2 regions of the Rhizobium sp. rho-13.1 genome follow, and region 2 is predicted to be linked to the other one. Evidence: predicted binding sites of a transcription regulator. Region 2 holds the regulator's gene; the other holds the start of a gene.
What was found. The regulator LexA, encoded in region 2, represses DNA repair genes until DNA is damaged. The targets are predictions, from matches to a motif close to TGTTCNNNNTGTGTTCNG.

Region 1: EQW76_RS09555 (PA0069 family radical SAM protein) is a predicted target of LexA. The motif match lies at 3,795-3,812, and genes of this name have one in related genera.

What each region holds. Positions count from the first base shown of each region.
Region 1 covers NZ_SCFL01000002.1:641,128-649,899, forward strand. Annotated here, with positions in the region: gene EQW76_RS09530 (F0F1 ATP synthase subunit A) at 1-276, shown strand, start outside; gene EQW76_RS09535 (F0F1 ATP synthase subunit C) at 345-572, shown strand; gene EQW76_RS09540 (F0F1 ATP synthase subunit B) at 648-1,229, shown strand; gene EQW76_RS09545 (F0F1 ATP synthase subunit B) at 1,233-1,724, shown strand; gene EQW76_RS09550 (ribonuclease HII) at 1,777-2,451, opposite strand; gene EQW76_RS09555 (PA0069 family radical SAM protein) at 2,565-3,722, opposite strand; gene EQW76_RS09560 (glycosyltransferase family A protein) at 3,866-4,387, shown strand; gene moaB (molybdenum cofactor biosynthesis protein B) at 4,405-4,959, opposite strand; gene EQW76_RS09570 (4-(cytidine 5'-diphospho)-2-C-methyl-D-erythritol kinase) at 4,956-5,864, opposite strand; gene EQW76_RS09575 (tetratricopeptide repeat protein) at 5,871-7,706, opposite strand; gene EQW76_RS09580 (polyprenyl synthetase family protein) at 7,826-8,772, opposite strand, start outside.
Region 2 covers NZ_SCFL01000001.1:223,991-232,762, forward strand. Annotated here, with positions in the region: gene gltA (citrate synthase) at 1-828, opposite strand, end outside; gene EQW76_RS01345 (ComEC/Rec2 family competence protein) at 1,130-3,589, shown strand; gene lexA (transcriptional repressor LexA) at 3,570-4,289, opposite strand; gene EQW76_RS01355 (VOC family protein) at 4,455-5,339, shown strand; gene kdsA (3-deoxy-8-phosphooctulonate synthase) at 5,336-6,181, shown strand; gene eno (phosphopyruvate hydratase) at 6,329-7,603, shown strand; gene EQW76_RS01370 (septum formation initiator family protein) at 7,739-8,050, shown strand; gene pdhA (pyruvate dehydrogenase (acetyl-transferring) E1 component subunit alpha) at 8,208-8,772, shown strand, end outside.

The sequences.
Region 1 (8,772 bases), on a different contig from region 2:
ATCGAGGTTATCTCGTTCCTGGCCCGGCCGATCAGCCTTTCCGTCCGTTTGTTTGCCAACATGCTGGCTGGTCACATCACGCTCAAGGTGTTCGCAGGCTTCGTTGCCTCGCTTGGAGCCCTTGGCGCGCTCGGCATCGGTGGTGCCATCCTGCCTCTCATCATGACCGTCGCTCTGACGGCCCTCGAATTTCTCGTGGCATTCCTGCAGGCCTACGTATTTGCAGTGCTGACATGCATGTATCTGAACGATGCGCTGCATCCGGACGGCCACTGAGAAGTAAAGTCGTTGGTGCCGCGTGCACCAGTCAAAGCCAAAACCTATCAATCTAAGGAGTTTCTAACATGGACGCAGAAGCAGCAAAGTTCATCGGCGCCGGTATCGCTTGCATCGGCATGGGTGGCGCAGGCATCGGCCTCGGCACGATTTTCGGCAACTACCTGTCGGGCGCTCTTCGCAACCCGTCGGCTGCCGATGGCCAGTTCGGCCGTCTGATCTTCGGTTTCGCCGTTACGGAAGCTTTGGGCATCTTCTCGCTGCTCGTTGCTCTCCTCCTCCTCTTCGCCGTTTGATTTGTACGGTTTGATGGATCACGGCTTGCGGGAAGCGAGCCGTGATTCTTCGTATTTGCACCACTGGAGGTGAGCATGTTTGTGACTCCGGCTTATGCTGAAGAAGCCGCGCCGGCACCCGGCGAAGTGCACACGGAAACGGGTGTGGCCCCAGGCCATCACGCGTCTTTCCCGCCCTTTGACCCCAAGACATTTCCGTCTGCGCTGCTTTGGCTGGTGATTACATTCGCCATCTTCTACATCGTCATGCAGAAAGTCCTCGTGCCACGCGTTGGCGGGATCCTCGAGAGCCGGCACGCCCGGATCGCGCAGGATGTCGAGGAAGCCGCACGCCTGAAGGCCGAAGCCGACGCCGCTGTCGCGACCTATGAGCGCGAACTGGCAGAAGCCCGTGCCAAGTCCAATGCTATCGGTGCCGCAGCCCGCGCCGAAGCAAAGGCGAAGGCGGAAGCCGAACGCCGTGCCATCGAGGCAAGCCTGGCCGAAAAGATCAAGACCGCCGAAGCACGGATCGCCGAAATCAAGGCGAAGGCATTTGCCGACGTCGGCGCTGTTGCCGAAGAGGCTGCGTCATCCGTGGTCGAGCAGCTGATCGGTATGCCGGCTTCGCAGTCCGAGGTTGCCGCTGCTGTCGCCAACGTCAAGCAGGAGGCATAAGCCATGGAATTCCATCTGGACGAAACCTTCTTCGCCCTCGTTGGCCTGCTGCTGTTCATCGCCCTCATCGTCTACATGAAGGTTCCCGGCATGATGGCGAAGTCGCTCGACGAGCGCGCCGACCAGATCCGCAACGATCTGTCGGAAGCCAAGCGTCTGCGCGAGGAAGCCCAGCATCTGCTGGCCGAGTACCAGCGCAAGCGCAAGGAAGCGGAAGTCGAGGCGGCCAATATCGTTGCCTCTGCCGCTCGCGAAGCCGAGTTGCTGACAGCCGAAGCCAAGAAGAAGACGGAAGAATTCGTCGAACGCCGCACGGCAATTTCCGAGCAGAAGATCAAGCAGGCAGAGCTCGACGCCATCAAGGAAGTTCGCGCTGCCGCTGTCGACTTGGCAATCGCCGCAGCCCAAACCGTCATCGCCAGCAAGGCAGACGCCGGTGTTCAAGCGAAGCTGTTCCAGGCAGCGCTTGGCGACGTCAAGGCAAGCTTGAACTAAGCTTTGTACACATCAATGCGAAAGGCCGGGCATCGTCCCGGCCTTTTTGCATTTAGGGGGTTTCGTTGGCGAGGACATCCTTGCGCATCGGCCGGAAGCTCATGCGGTGCAGAGGGCAGGGGCCGACGAGTTCGATGCTGCTGCGATGAACTGCGGTGGCATAGCCGGCATGTGCCGCAAAGCCATAGGCCGGAAACACCATGCCGGCCCTGACCATCATCCGGTCGCGCGTTACCTTGGCAAGGATCGAAGCCGCGGCGATCGACAGCGACCGCCGGTCGCCCTTGACCACAGCCCTGCCGGAGCAGGGGAGGCCGGGTGGCACGTCGAGCCCGTCGACAAGCACGAAGCCTGCCGCGATCGCAAGACCGCAGACAGCCCGACGCATGGCATCGAGGCTCGCCTTGCGAATATCGGTCGCGTCGATGCGTCCGGCGCTGGACGATGCGATGGAGATCGTCGATGTCGCAATGATGAACTCGAACAGCTCTTCCCGTCTGGCAGCCGACAATTGCTTGGAATCGTTCAGGCCTTCGGGAATGTTATCCGGATCGAGGATGACGGCTGCAGCAACGACAGGCCCGGCGAGAGGACCTCGGCCTGCCTCGTCCGTGCCGGCAACCGGCCAGTGGCCTGCTTTGCGCGCCGAGTGCTCCAGCGTGAAATCCGGGACGAGCGGCAGGTCTTCGAAGAGCTGAGGAGAATCGGGTGGCGTGCGACGTGTCATGCGGCTGACCCTCGCACGCCAACCCGATTTCCTGCAAGTCCCCCGGCATTGGGGCGGCCAAGCCGGGGGATATCCTTTGGACAGTCAGGGCAACCGTCCGCAGGAATGGGTTTTCAGAGCAGCGACAGTTGAACGCCACTGCCATCCGGGGGAACGAACAGATCGGTGCGCAGTCTAATGCTGCGGCGCGTAAGGCCGAGCCTCTTGGTCGCCATCTCGAACCGACGGCTGATCTGCCAGGCGTAGGGTCCGGCACCTTTCATCCGCTTGCCAAAATCCGCATCGTAATCCTTGCCGCCGCGCATCTCGCGGACCAGCGACATCACATGCCGGTACCGGTCCGGGTAGTTCTGCAGCAGCCAGTCGCGAAACAGCGGACTGACTTCGAGCGGCAGGCGCAGCATTACGTAGCCGGCCTCCTCGGCGCCCGCAGCCTTGGCCGAATCCAGGATCTTCTCGAGTTCATGGTCGTTGAGTGCCGGGATCATTGGCGCCAGCATGACCGACGTCGGGATGCCCGCCGCGGAAAGCATCCGGACTGCCTCCAGTCTGCGTGCCGGCGTCGAAGCGCGGGGCTCCATGGTGCGTGCAAGCTTGCGGTCGAGGGTGGTGACCGACAGCGAGACGCGCACGAGGTTCTTTGCAGCGAGTTCGCCAAGGATATCGAGGTCGCGCAGCACCATGGCCGATTTGGTGACGATGGATACCGGATGGTTGGCCCGGTTCAGCACCTCCAGGATCTGGCGCATGATCCGCCATTCCTTCTCGATCGGCTGATACGGATCGGTGTTGGTGCCGATGGCAATGACCTTCGGCTCATAGCCTGGTTTAGCCAGTTCCCTTTCCAGCAGCTTCGGCGCATCCGGCTTGGCAAACAGCTTGGCCTCGAAATCCAGTCCGGCAGACAGCCCCATATAGGCGTGCGTCGGGCGCGCGAAACAGTAGATGCAGCCATGCTCGCAGCCACGGTAAGGATTGATGGAGCGATCGAAGGGAATGTCCGGCGACGTATTGCGGGTGATCGCCGTCCGCGCCTTCTCGATCTGCACCTCGGTCCTGAAGGGCGGCAGGTCTTCCAGCGACTGCCAGCCGTCGTCGATGCTCTCGCGGCTCGATAGTTCGAAGCGACCGCCAGGATTGAGCCCAGCACCGCGGCCACGCCGCCGGTCGATGTCGATCCGCAGACCGGACGAAACGATCAGTGCATCAGCCATATCTGCCGTGTTGGCAGGCGCGAATGCGGCCTGCCCTGCAAGGGACTGTTGGTTCATCGGTGGCTCCAGCGGCAGGGGATGCCCGTGCATCCCGATGTCTGACCTTGATTAAATTCCTATCGCAGCAATGAGAACAATGCAAGAACAAAATGCGGAAAACTGCGCTGGTATTCGATTATGCACCGCACTATAAACGAGCGATGTTGACAGTCATAATCGAATGCCGGGACCAGGAACCCGAATTGGCGCAGACACTTGCGTCCCTCGTCGCGGGTGCGATCGAGGGCCTGGTCTGTGACGTCGTGGTTCTCGACCATGGCTCAAGCGATGGCACCGAGCGCGTTGCCGATGCCGCCGGCTGCCGCTATCATACCGAATGGGATATCGGCGAAATCCTGCGCTCCGCACGCGGCGAATGGCTGCTGCTGGTGGAGCCCGGCGCGCGCCCGCAGGCCGGCTGGATAGACGAGATCGGCGAGTATATGGCGCTGAACAAGTTGCCCGCCCGCTTCACCGCCTCGCGTGGATACAGGCGGCCGTTGCTGCAGCGCATCGGCCGGGCGGTGTCGCCGCTGGAGTTCGGCTTCCTCATTTCAAAGGCGCAAGCTCTGGCCGCTGCCAGAAGCGGCATGACATTGGCAGAACTTGCCAAGGGCCAGAAGCCCGGAAAGCTGTCGAGCGAGATCATCCCGTCCTGGGTGGCGGCGCGCTCGCTGCGCTGAGCACGCAGCCTCTCTGATCAGACGGATTGTCCGCCGCGCTTGAGGTGTTCGTCCAGGCGCGGCATGATCTCGATGAAATTGCACGGCATATGGCGGTAGTCGAGCTGTGCCTTCAGGATGCCATCCCAGGCATCCTTGCAGGCGCCGGGCGATCCCGGCAGCACGAAGATGAAGGTGGCATTGGCCAGCCCTGCCGTCGCCCTCGACTGGATCGTCGACGTGCCGATCTTGTCGTAGGAGATGCGATGGAAGACCGCCGAAAAACCCTCCATGCGCTTTTCAAACAGCGGCTCCAGCGCATCCGGCGTCACGTCGCGGCCGGTAAAGCCGGTGCCGCCGGTGGTGATCACCACATCGACGGCGGGGTCCGTGGTCCAGGCTTCCACGGTAGCGCGGATCTGTGCGATATCGTCGGGCACTATGGCGCGGGCGGCCAACCAATGGCCGGCGTCTGCAATGCGCCCCACCAGAGTGTCACCGGATTTGTCGTCTTCGGCTGTGCGGGTGTCGGAGACGGTGAGCACGGCAATGCCGACTGGCACGAAAGGCCGCTGTTGCGTAGAGCCTGTCATCGGAGATCTCCTGCGGTTGTCTGCGTTGCCTGAAAATACCAGTCCGGCCTGTGGCTGTGAAGCGAAGCGGCCGCAGCCTTGGCTGCATCCGGATCGTCAAACAGGGCAAAACAGCTGGCACCAGAGCCGGACATCCTGACGAGCCTGGGTCGTTGCCCGGCCATTAATACCGATAGCTCGCCGATCTCGGGGCAAAGTGCACGCGCCGGCGGCTCTAGATCGTTGCGGAGGCTGTCGATCACGGAAAGCCACTCGGTGCTACTCTGCAGTTGCCGGTGTTCGAAACCGAACGGTGGATTGTTCTTCTCCGTCAACTGACGAAAAACCGCCGGTGTCGATACCCCGACCAGAGGGTTGCCGATCAGCAAGCCGAAGGACGGGAAGTCCGGTAGCACGTCGATCTCCTCGCCGATGCCACGGGCGATCAGTGGCCGGCTCGTCAGACACATCGGCACGTCAGCCCCGAGTTGCAGCGCAAGAGCCTTCAGCTTATCCGGCGTGAGATTGATATTCCAAAGCCGCATCAGCCCGCGCAAGGCCGCAGCGGCATCGGCCGAGCCGCCACCTATGCCGGAGGCGATGGGCAAACTTTTCTCGAGATGAATCAGGACCGGCGGTGCACTGCCGCCAGATGCCTGCCGCAAAAGATCGCGAGCCCTGATCACGAGGTTGCTAGTGGATTGCTCCTGCGGGCCAAGAGACGTTGCGAACCGTCCGGATATCTCGAACCTGTCCGCATCGGCGGCGCTGAACCCCAGCCGGTCGCCATGATCGGCAAAAGTCACCAGCATGTCGAGCAGATGGTAACCGTCGTCCCGAAGCCCCGTCACATGCAGGGCAAGGTTGATTTTCGCGGGCGCCTCTTCCGTGAGGTCGAAGGCGCCCGCGTCAAAAATCGATGGCATCGGTCGTCAGGATTTCTTGTCGACTGGCGGGGTCTCGGCCGGGACTGCTGCCGGCGGCTTGGATTTCTCCGCAGCCTTGGGGTCGTCGAGCGGCGGCAGGCCGTTGGCGATCTTGTCCTTCAGACGCGGCAGGTCGGCCTCTTCCGGCTTGTAGGTAATCGCCCGGTTCCACTGGTAGACGGCCTCGAGACGACGCCCGACGCGCCAGTATGCATCGCCGAGATGGTCGTTGACGGTGACATCGCCGGCTTCCAGCTGCACGGCGCGTTCCAGTTCCTTGACCGCATCGTCGAAGCGGTTGAGGCGGAAATAGGCCCAGCCGAGCGAATCGACGATGTAGCCGTCGTCAGGTCGCGCATCGACAGCCTTCTTGATCATCGCCAGCCCCTCGTCGAGGTTGCGGTTCATGTCGACCCAGGAATAGCCGAGATAGTTGAGCACCTGCGGCTGGTCGGGGTTTAGCTCGAGCGCCTTCTTGAAGTTCGGCTCGGCAATGTCCCACTTCTTCAGGCGCTCATAAGCGATAGCGCGCTGGTAGAAGATGTTCCAGTCGGCTTTGGTCGGCACTGGGCCGATGACCTCAACAGCCTTGTCATAGTTGTCGGCCATCGCCTGGTAGTTCTTGGCCTGAGACAGCACGTTGCCATAGGCAAGGTAGCTGCGGATATCCTTCGGATCGGACTCGATCAGCGACTTCAGGTGCTTGAGCGCATCTTCGGACTTGCCGCCCTGTGCCAGCGCCAGCCCGAGTTGCAGTTCAGAGATACGGGCCATTGGCGATCCCGGCGGCACCTGCTTGTAGAAGGCGATGGCGCGGTCCATCTGGTCCTGCTTTTCGGCAATGCCGCCGAGCAGCACCAGCGTGTCCGAGCTCTTCGGGTCCAGCGCATTCGCCGTCTCGAGGTACAGCGATACCACGTCTTCGGCGCCATCGCGGTTTAGCGCGGCGGCAACGGAGAACAGCACGGATGCGGCCCCCTGCGAGGCGTTGGTCACGGCCTGCTCCGGCTTTTCACCCTTGCCGATGCTGTCACGCAGCGCGTTCAGCGGCGCAAAATTGCTGATCATGCTGTCGCCGACGGAGATTGCGTCCAGCGCCTTCTGCTTGTTGCCTTCCTTGGCTTCGAGCGAGGCAAGCGCCATGACGGCGCGCATGTAGGTGTCCGGTGCCGTGGCGCCGCCGTCCTTGTCGAGCACGGCGCTGTTGAGGTGCGTGCGAGCCGATTTGGTATCGCCGATGACAAGGGCGATGGTGCCGGCCTGGTAGTTCTTGAAGATGTCGAACCAGTTCGGCCCCTGCATCTTGTCGACCATCGCCAGCGCTTCCTTGCCGCGTCCGGCGCCGACCTGCGCCCAGGCGGCAAGCAGCCCGTTCATCATCCGGTCGAGGTCGTTCGGGCCGGTGTATTTGAGGATAGCCTGGGCTGCGCTGTAATCGTGGCGGCGCATGGCGTCCATGCCGCGCACGATTGTGGTGATCCGCTCGACCGTCGGGTCGGACTTCAGTTCGTTGGCATATTTGACGCCTTCGTCGATATTGCCGTTGAGCAGCAGCGAAATCATCAGGCGTTGGCGGATTTCCGGGTTGCCCGGCTCGATCATCAGCGCCTTTTTGTAGAGCGCTATGGCGTTGATGTAGTCATGGTCGACATCGGCCGTGCGGGCGGCAAGAAAGGCGCCGGAAAAGGTATCGACGCGGTCCGGCTCGAAGGTCACCGTATCGCTCGCATCCACTGCCTTCTTGGACGCATCCTCAGCGTGCAGCACGTTGATCGCAGTCACCGAAATGAACGCGGCGAGAGCTGCGCTCGAAAGCAAGCGAATGGCAAGTGTTTGCCGCATTAGAGAACCTTTCTTGGAGGGCAACCGGAAGCCGGTCGCGCCATGCATTCTTTCAGCACTGATTCACAACAGGATGGCTTTTTTGAAGCGGCCCCGCAAGAAATACAGCTCGTCGCTTGTCAGTTAACGCGCTCGATGCAGAAGTCGATGACTTCCATCAGGGCCGATTTGCCGGGGCTGTCCGGCAACGGTGCCAGGGCATCTCGCGCAATCGTGCCGTAGTGGACGGCCCGTCCGATGGTGTCGTTGAGGGCGCCGTACTTGGTGATCAAACCCAAGGCCTTTTCGAGATTGGCGTCGCTGCTGTTGCCGTTCTCTATGGCGTCGCGCCAGAAGGCACGCTCTTCCTCGGTGCCCCGGCGATAGGCGAGGATGACCGGCAGGGTGATCTTGCCCTCGCGAAAATCGTCGCCGACATTCTTGCCGAGATCGACGGCCTTGCCACCATAGTCGAGCACATCGTCAACCAGCTGGAAGGCGAGACCAAGATTGGTCCCGTAGGATTTCAACGCATTGCGGCCGGATTTGCCGCCATTTGCAACGATCGGCCCGACTTCCGCAGCCGCTGCAAAAAGCGCCGCCGTCTTGGCGCGGATGACCGAGAGATAGTCGTCCTCGGTGGTCTCCATGTTCTTGGCGACCGACAGCTGCAGGACTTCGCCCTCGGCAATGACACAGGCCGCCGTCGACAGCACATCGAGCGCTTCCAGCGATCCGACATCCACCATCATACGAAATGCCTGGCCGAGCAGGAAGTCGCCGACCAGCACGCTCGCCTGGTTGCCCCAGATCATGCGGGCCGTGGAGCGGCCACGGCGCAAGTCGCTCTCGTCGACCACGTCGTCATGCAGCAGCGTTGCCGTATGCATGAACTCGACAGAGGTCGCCAGCTTGACGTGGTTTTCGCCCTTGTAGCCAAAAAGCGCTGCAGAGGCGAGCGTCAGCATCGGCCGCAAACGCTTGCCGCCGGAGGAAATCAGATGCTCCGCGACCTCCGGGATCATCTGCACATCGGATCCAGCCTTGGAAAGGATCAACTGGTTGACACGCTCCATATCTGCCTTGG
Region 2 (8,772 bases):
CAGCATCATCAGGGCAGCTTCGTTGGCGCCGCCGTGGGCAGGGCCCCAGAGGCAGGCGATGCCGGCCGCGATACAGGCAAACGGGTTTGCGCCCGAAGAGCCGGCGAGGCGGACCGTCGATGTCGAGGCGTTCTGCTCGTGATCGGCGTGCAGGATGAAGATGCGGTCCATCGCACGGGCGAGAACCGGATTGACTTCGAACTCTTCGCAAGGAACAGCAAAACACATGCGCAGAAAATTCGACGCATAGTCGAGATCGTTCTTCGGATACACGAAAGGCTGGCCGATATGATACTTGTACGCCATCGCGGCAAGCGTCGGCATCTTGGCGATCATCCTGAGGCTCGCGACCATGCGCTGGTGCGGATCCGTGATGTCGGTTGAATCATGATAGAAGGCCGACAGCGCACCAACGCAACCGCACATCACAGCCATGGGATGTGCATCGCGGCGGAAGCCGGTGAAGAAGCGCGTCATCTGTTCATGCACCATCGTGTGATGAACGACGCGGTCGTCGAAATCCTTCTTCTGGGCAGCCGTCGGCAGTTCGCCGTAGAGAAGCAGGTAGCAGACTTCCAGGAAGTCACCCTTTTCAGCCAGCTGCTCGATGGGGTAGCCGCGATGCAGCAGAACGCCTTCGTCACCGTCGATATAGGTGATCTTGGATTCGCACGATGCGGTCGAGGTGAAGCCGGGGTCGTAGGTGAAGGAAGCGGTATTCTTGTAGAGTGCGCCAATGTCGAGGACGCTCGGGCCGATGGTACCGGCCTTCACCGGCAGATCGACAGTCTTATCACCCCAGGTCAGTTTCGCGCTTTGTTCCGTCATGAGAGCCTCCAAGATTTGGCGGGTTGGTGCCTTAAAAAAGCACCAAAGGGTTAAGCGTCTAAAGATTAGCTATATGATCCAGACGCTAATGCCAAGTTACCCTGACCGGTATTTGTGCATCGCGGTATCAACTTTTGGGCAGCGCCTGCGCCATGATTGCGATGCCTTTAAAGCACGTTCTTCGGCATTCCAGAAGCGACCTTCCTACGGCAGGCATTTCAATCGATTTTAGTTGAATTATTCGAGCAAAGGTTGCAAAAATACCCCGAGCTTGACGATTGCGGGCAGGGCTGACGGGCGAATGGCAGAGTTGGACGCGCGCGAGAGGCAAGGTCACCGCCAGGTATTTCTCGGCCTCGCCGAGCGGTCGCGCGCCACTGTCAACGCCGTTGCCAAGCTTGGACGGATGCCTGCCCGCACGCAACACGCCGTGCCGTGGCCGAAGCGCGCTGCCCTTTCGCTCAACGGGTGGCGAATCGCTACCGCCGGCATGCTTGCGGAAGAGGCCGCCCACGGTCGCGCGATGCTGTTTGCGCCCGTCTATATCGGCTGCGGCGCGATTATCTGGTTCGAGTTGCCGGGCAATCCGCCGCTGACGGGCATTGCGGCGGGCTTCCTCGTGCTCGCCGCCGTTTGCCTCCTGAAACACAATCTGAGCCCGATGCTGCGGCATCTGGCGTTCGCTGCGGCGCTGGGCCTGCTCGGCATGCTTCTCGCTGAGTGGGAGACGTGGCGGGCCTCGACGATCATGCTGGACTCGCCCGTGACCACCACCATCACCGGCCAAGTTCAGCGCCGCGAAGTGGACGATAAAGGGCGGTGGCGCTACGTGCTGGATCTGCTGGCGACAGACGCGCCTGTCGTTCGGCGGCCACCGGAGCAGATATCCCTTCTTGTGCGCGGCCAGGATGTACCGTTCGAACTCGGAGATGTGGTTGAGGGCAGGGCCCGGTTAAGCCCGCCAGCAGGCCCTGCGCTGCCCGGCCTCCACGATTTTGCGTTCACTGCCTATTTCGAAGGCACCGGTGCCAACGGTTTCTTCTACGGTACGCCGCAACTGATGATGGCCAGCGTCGACGACACCAGCGAGCGAACCACGCTCCAAAGGATCGACCGCTGGCTGACTGGGCTGCGCGGCCATATCGGAGACCGAATCCGCTCGATCCTGCCCGGCGACACCGGCGCCTTCGCGGCTTCGCTGGTCAACGACGAACGTCGGGCGATTTCGCCGGAAACGACGGATGCCCTAAGGGTGTCCGGCCTCGCCCATATCATCGCCATCTCGGGACTGAATATGGCTTTGTCGGCCGGTATCTTCTATGTCGGCCTCCGGCATGTACTGAGCCTGTTTCCCGGATTGGCGCAGGCTTTTCCGACCAAGAAAATTGCAGCCGTCGGTGCGCTGATCACCGTCACCGCCTATTATTTCATTTCCGGCTTCGGGGTATCGGCCGAACGGGCCTTCATCATGATGGCGATCATGCTGGTCGCGGTGCTGTTCGACAGACCATCCTTCAGCCTGCGCAATGTCGCCCTATCGGCCATCGCCATCCTGGTGCTCTCGCCGTCGCAGATCCTCGGCCCGAGTTTCCAGATGTCCTATGCGGCGACCATCGCCCTTGTATCCGGCTATTCGCTATGGAAGGGACGTCCGCCCCGCGAGCGGCGGTTTGCCGCTTTCCGGGCACCGATGCCGGTGCGGGCGGTCAGCCGCTTCTTCACAGGCGTCGCCATGACATCGTTCATCGGCGGCGCGTCGACGGCGATCTTTTCGATTGAGCATTTTCACAGGCTGGCGACCTATGGCCTCGTTGCCAACCTTGCCGCCATGCCGGTGGTGTCATTCATCGTCATGCCGATCGGCATGCTTGCCATGCTGATGATGCCTTTCGGCCTAGACGGCGTATTCTGGCTAGTCACCGGGTGGGGACTCGATATCGTCATGGTCATCGCAAAGACGGTGGCGGCATGGGGTGGCAATGTGCCCTTCGCGCGCCTGCCTGCCGGACTTTTCCCGACCATTATTGCCGGCTTCCTGCTGATGACGGTGCTGCGGACGCCTATGCGCCATGCCGGCGCGTTGCTGATTGCAGCCTCGGTGACCTTCGCCGCCTTCCAACCGTCTCTCCAGAAATCGGAACTGCTGATTTCGGAGGATGGCGAACTCGTCGCCCTGTTCCGGCAGGGGCGCCTCGAGCGCAACCGCGAACGCCCCCCGGATTTTATCTATCAGCAATGGAAGCGAGCCCTGCTGGTGTCAGAGGATACGCCGCCGCAAATGCTGCCGCCGGACAACTCGACCCCGTCCCATTCCGTTCGTGGCCGCCCCTCGACCCGTATGGATGCGGAGCATCAGGCCACATTGCGGTCAGCAATGGAAACTGCTCTGGACAATGCGGTCGACGGCGGGTTTGCCTGCCATGGTCGCGATTGGTGCGTTGCCATGCTCGAGACGGGCGCGATGCTGGTGACTATCTCCGACGCGGCTTATCTGGGGCCGGCCTGCGATACCGCCGACATTGTCATCACGCCGGTCAAACTTCGCCTTGATCGCTGTCGGTCCGGTGCAGTGCTCTACACCGGCGCTTCGTTACGCAAAACAGGTTCCATAGAGGTCAACTTAAGCTCTCCTAAGCCAGAGTTCATCACCGCGTTCAGCGCCCTTGACCGTCCATGGGAGAGGCATCGAGCCTACGACTGGCGAAAGCCCGCTTTCACCGGTACCGACGCCACGTCACCGGTCAGTGATACCGGCGGATGAGGCCGACAAGCCGCCCCTGGATCTTCACCCTGTCCGGGCCGAAGATGCGGGTCTCGTAGGCCGGGTTGGCTGCCTCGAGTGCAATGGAGGCACCTTTGCGGCGAAAGCGCTTGAGCGTGGCCTCCTCGTCATCGACGAGGGCGACGATGATGTCGCCGGGGCTCGCCGTACTGGCATTTCGGATGATCACCGTATCGCCGTCGAAGATGCCGGCCTCGATCATCGAATCGCCTCGCACCTCGAGCGCGTAATGCTCGCCGGCGCCGACCATGTCGGCTGGAACCATGATGTCGTGGGTGTTGTTCTGGATCGCGGCAATGGGAACACCGGCAGCGATTCGGCCCATGACCGGCAGCGAGACGGAGCCGCTGCGGTCGTCGACTGCGGGCTTTGTCGGCGCTGCGGCAACAGCCGGCGTCTTGCCAAGGCTGCCTTCGATGACGCTCGGCGAAAAGCCGCGCCGTGGCTGCGCATTCGGGTTATAGGCCTCGGGAAGCTTGATGACCTCGATGGCACGCGCCCGGTTCGGCAGGCGGCGAATGAAGCCGCGTTCCTCCAGCGCCGTGATCAGCCGATGGATGCCTGATTTCGACGCCAGATCCAGCGCATCCTTCATTTCATCGAAAGAAGGCGGCACGCCGGACTCTTTCATTCGTTCGTGAATGAAGAGAAGCAGTTCCTGTTGCTTGCGCGTCAACATCGTTTTTCGTGCTCCAAGTGCGAAACAAAGCCAGAACGGACACTATCTGTTCCATATGTGTTCCGCAAGTGACTAAATCTTTGTGAACGCCGTTGGAATAATCGCGTTTTTGGAAGATCATGTCGCGCTGCGGTCGCTGACGGCTTCGCAGGGTGGAGACAAACCATGACAGCAGCCTACCCGATCGACCATCTGGTCCTGCCGACCTGTGATATAGCCTCTGCGCGCCAGCGGCTGAGCAAGGTCGGCTTCACTGTCGCTGCCGATGCACGGCATCCCTTTGGTACTGAAAATGCTTGCGTTTTCTTTGCCGACAAGACCTATCTCGAGCCACTCGGCATTGCCAGTCTCTCGGAGTGCGAGGCGTCGGCGCTGGCCGGCAATGTCTTCGTCGCGCGCGACCAGGCTTTCCGGTTTCGCGTCGGCGACGATGGTTTTTCCTCCATTGCCTTCGCAACCGGCAATGCTGAAAGCGACCAGCAGCGCTTTCTCGACAGCGGGGTCTCGGGCGGCAAGATCCTCGAGTTCGAAAGGCCGTTGCGCATGCCGGACGGGTCCGAATCGATCGCCGGCTTTCGACTTGCCTTCGCTGCAGATTTGCGTGCCCCGGATTTCTTCGTTTTCACCTGCGAGCGCATCAATGCGATGCCGACGGATCGCAGCGCGCTGGAGAGGCATCCGAACGGCGTTCTCGGCATTTCGCGCATTGTACTGTCCTCCGCCAGTCCGGAGGCGTTTTCCGGGCTCATCAGCGAAGTTGGCAATGGTGCCGCAATCGCTCCGCATTCCTTTGGCATCACAGCATCGTCGGCCAATGTGGAAATCGACATCTTGAGCGGCGAGGGGATGGAGGCCTTCTATGAGGTGGCGCCATCCGGTGAAGATCCGGGCCTGCGGGGGCGGGCAATCGTCTTTGCCGTTCGCGATCTTTCCGTGACAGAAGCGCATTTGGCTGGTAACGGCGTGACCTACACACGCAAGAGCAACACTATTCTGGTGAAGGCCGCTCCCGGGCAGGGGGCATTGTTTGCCTTCGAGGAGACAGCATGAGCCATTCGACAAATTCGGACGTGGTCGCCGGCGAAGGCCCCGGCAAGGTCACTTTCTCCAACAGCAAGCGCCTCTCGCTGATTGCCGGTCCCTGCCAGATGGAGAGCCGCGACCATGCCTTCACGATAGCCGGCAAGCTCAAGGAACTCTGCGCCTCGCTCGGTATCGGGCTCGTCTACAAGTCGTCCTTCGACAAGGCCAACCGCACATCCCTGTCCGCCCAGCGCGGCCTTGGGCTGGAAGCGGCTCTGGAGATCTTCGCCGATCTGAAGCAGGAATACGGTTTCCCGGTGCTCACCGACATCCACACGGAAGAGCAGTGCGCGCTTGTCGCCAAGACCGTGGATGTCCTGCAGATCCCGGCTTTCCTGTCGCGCCAGACCGATCTTCTGGTCGCTGCCGCCAAGACCGGCCGCATCATCAACGTCAAGAAGGGTCAGTTCCTCGCCCCCTGGGACATGAAGAACGTGCTGGCCAAGCTTAACGACAGCGGAAACCCGAATATCCTGCTCTGCGAACGCGGAGCCTCCTTCGGCTACAATACGCTGGTCTCCGATATGCGCTCGCTGCCGATCATGGCGGCGATGGGCGCTCCGGTGATCTTCGATGCTACCCACTCCGTGCAGCAGCCCGGTGGCCAGGGCGCATCGTCAGGCGGCCAGCGCGAATTCGTGGAAACCCTTGCCCGCGCGGCCGTTGCCGTCGGCGTCGCCGGCGTCTTTATCGAAACCCACGAGGATCCCGACCATGCGCCGTCCGATGGCCCCAACATGGTGCATCTGAAAGACATGCCGCAGCTGCTCGAAAAGCTACTGGCATTCGACGCCATCGCCAAGGCCTAGCATCTGCGGGAGCGTTCAACAGGCTGACATGATCTTGGTTTAGTCGGCTATGACGTTCCCTCATTCGAAGCGCGTGATGGCATTGTAATTGTCACGCCTTCGATTTAGAGATTTCAATCGATTATAACCAGCGAGCAGGAACCAGCCATGACCGCAATCACCGACATTATCGCCCGCGAGATTCTCGACAGCCGCGGCAACCCGACTGTCGAAGTCGACGTATATCTGGAAGACGGCAGCATGGGTCGCGCCGCAGTCCCGTCGGGCGCCTCGACAGGTGCCCACGAGGCAGTCGAATTGCGCGATGGTGGCTCGCGTTACCACGGCAAGGGCGTCGAAAAGGCTGTAGAAGCCGTCGATACCGAGATTTTTGAGGCCATCGGCGGTCTCGATGCTGAAAACCAGATCCAGATCGACAACCTGATGATTGAGCTGGATGGCACGGCCAACAAGTCCCGCCTCGGCGCCAACGCCATCCTCGGTGTATCGCTCGCCGTCGCCAAGGCCGCTGCCCAGAGCGCCGACTTGCCGCTCTATCGCTACGTCGGCGGCGCTTATGCCAGCCTTCTGCCTGTGCCGATGATGAACATCATCAACGGCGGTGCCCACGCCGACAACCCGATCGACTTCCAGGAATTCATGATTCTCCCCGTCGGTGCAGAAACCTTCTCCGATGCCGTCCGCATGGGCTCCGAAGTTTTCCACGTGCTGAAGAAGGAGCTGTCGGCCCAGGGTCATAACACCAATGTCGGCGACGAAGGCGGTTTCGCACCGGGCCTGAAGAGCGCGCCGGAAGCCCTGGACTTCATCATGAAGTCGATCGAGAAGGCCGGCTATCGTCCCGGCGAAGACATCTACCTCGGCCTCGATTGCGCTGCGACCGAGTTCTTCAAGGACGGCAAGTACGTTCTCGAAGGCGAAGGCCGCACGCTGGAGCCGGGCGCCATGGCTGAATACCTTGCCGAACTCGCTGCCAAGTATCCGATCCTGTCGATCGAAGACGGCATGTCCGAAGACGATTGGGAAGGCTGGAAGACGCTGACCGAGCTTGCCGGCAAGACCACCCAGCTGGTTGGCGACGACCTTTTCGTCACCAACTCCTCGCGCCTTCGCGACGGCATCAAGATGGGCGTCGCCAACTCGATCCTCGTTAAGGTCAACCAGATCGGCACGCTGACCGAAACGCTCGACGCCGTCGAAACGGCCCACAAGGCCGGCTACACCGCCGTCATGTCGCACCGCTCCGGCGAAACCGAGGATTCGACGATTGCCGATCTCGCGGTCGCCACCAACTGCGGCCAGATCAAAACCGGCTCGCTGTCGCGCTCGGACCGTCTTGCCAAGTACAACCAGCTGATCCGCATCGAGGAAATGCTCGGTCCGCAGGCCCGCTACGCCGGCACGTCCATCCTGCGCGGCTGATACCAGACGCATCCGCTTTTCTACCAACCGCGCCTTCGGGCGCGGTTTTTTAGTCGATCTCGCAACACGGTCAACGGACGGTTAATCTCTGCCGTCTAGTGTCGCTCACACGGGTACAGCGTATGGGCAAACGGCATGTGGACAAAATATCATAAGAAGAAGCGGCTCGGTCACCTGGTTCTTCCAGCCATCACCGTCGCCTTCGTATCCTATTTCGGCTACCACTGCGTCCATGGCGACTACGGCCTGCGGGCGACCGAAGTCTTCGAGCAGCAGCGACTGGCCCGCTCCAAGGATCTGGCCGATCTCGTTGCTAAGCGACAGCACCTTGAAAAGGAGGTTGCCCTGCTCAGCGACGGATCGCTCGACAAGGACATGCTTGATGAAAAGGCCCGTTACCAGCTCGATTATTCCAAGGCCGACGAAATCGTCATCTTCAACAAATAGCGCGATTAACTGAATTTCAGTTAATCGAAGATTTTATTTATTTTTCAGTGACTTATATCGAATACTAGCCATGCGTTTATGGCATTGCTGCATCTGTTAATCTTCCCTATGTTACGCGTCACCATTGATCGATGCTTATCACACAGGGGAGGGTTGAATGGCGCCGAAAATCGCGTCCGTTTCCAACCGGAAAACGTCCAAGTCAGCACGTGTTGAAACCAACGGCGGTCCTATCGCCGATTTCGATCGCGACGAAGAGCTGAAAGCCTACCGCGAAATGCTGCTCATCCGGCGTTTCGAGGAAAAGGCCGGACAGTTGTACGGCATGGGGTTCATCGGCGGATTCTGTCACCTCTACATCGGCCAGGAAGCTGTCGTCGTCGGCATGCAGATGGCCCAGAAGGAAGGCGATCAGGTCATCACGGCCTATCGCGACCACGGCCACATGCTCGCTTGCGGCATGGAAGCGCGTGGCGTCATGGCCGAACTGACTGGTCGCAGCAGCGGCTATTCGCACGGCAAGGGCGGCTCGATGCACATGTTCTCGAAAGAGAAGCATTTCTACGGCGGTCACGGTATCGTCGGCGCGCAGGTTTCGCTCGGCACCGGGCTCGCTTTCGCCAACAAATACCGTGGCAATGACAGCGTCTCTGTCGCCTATTTCGGTGACGGTGCTGCCAACCAGGGCCAGGTCTACGAGAGCTTCAATATGGCTGCTCTCT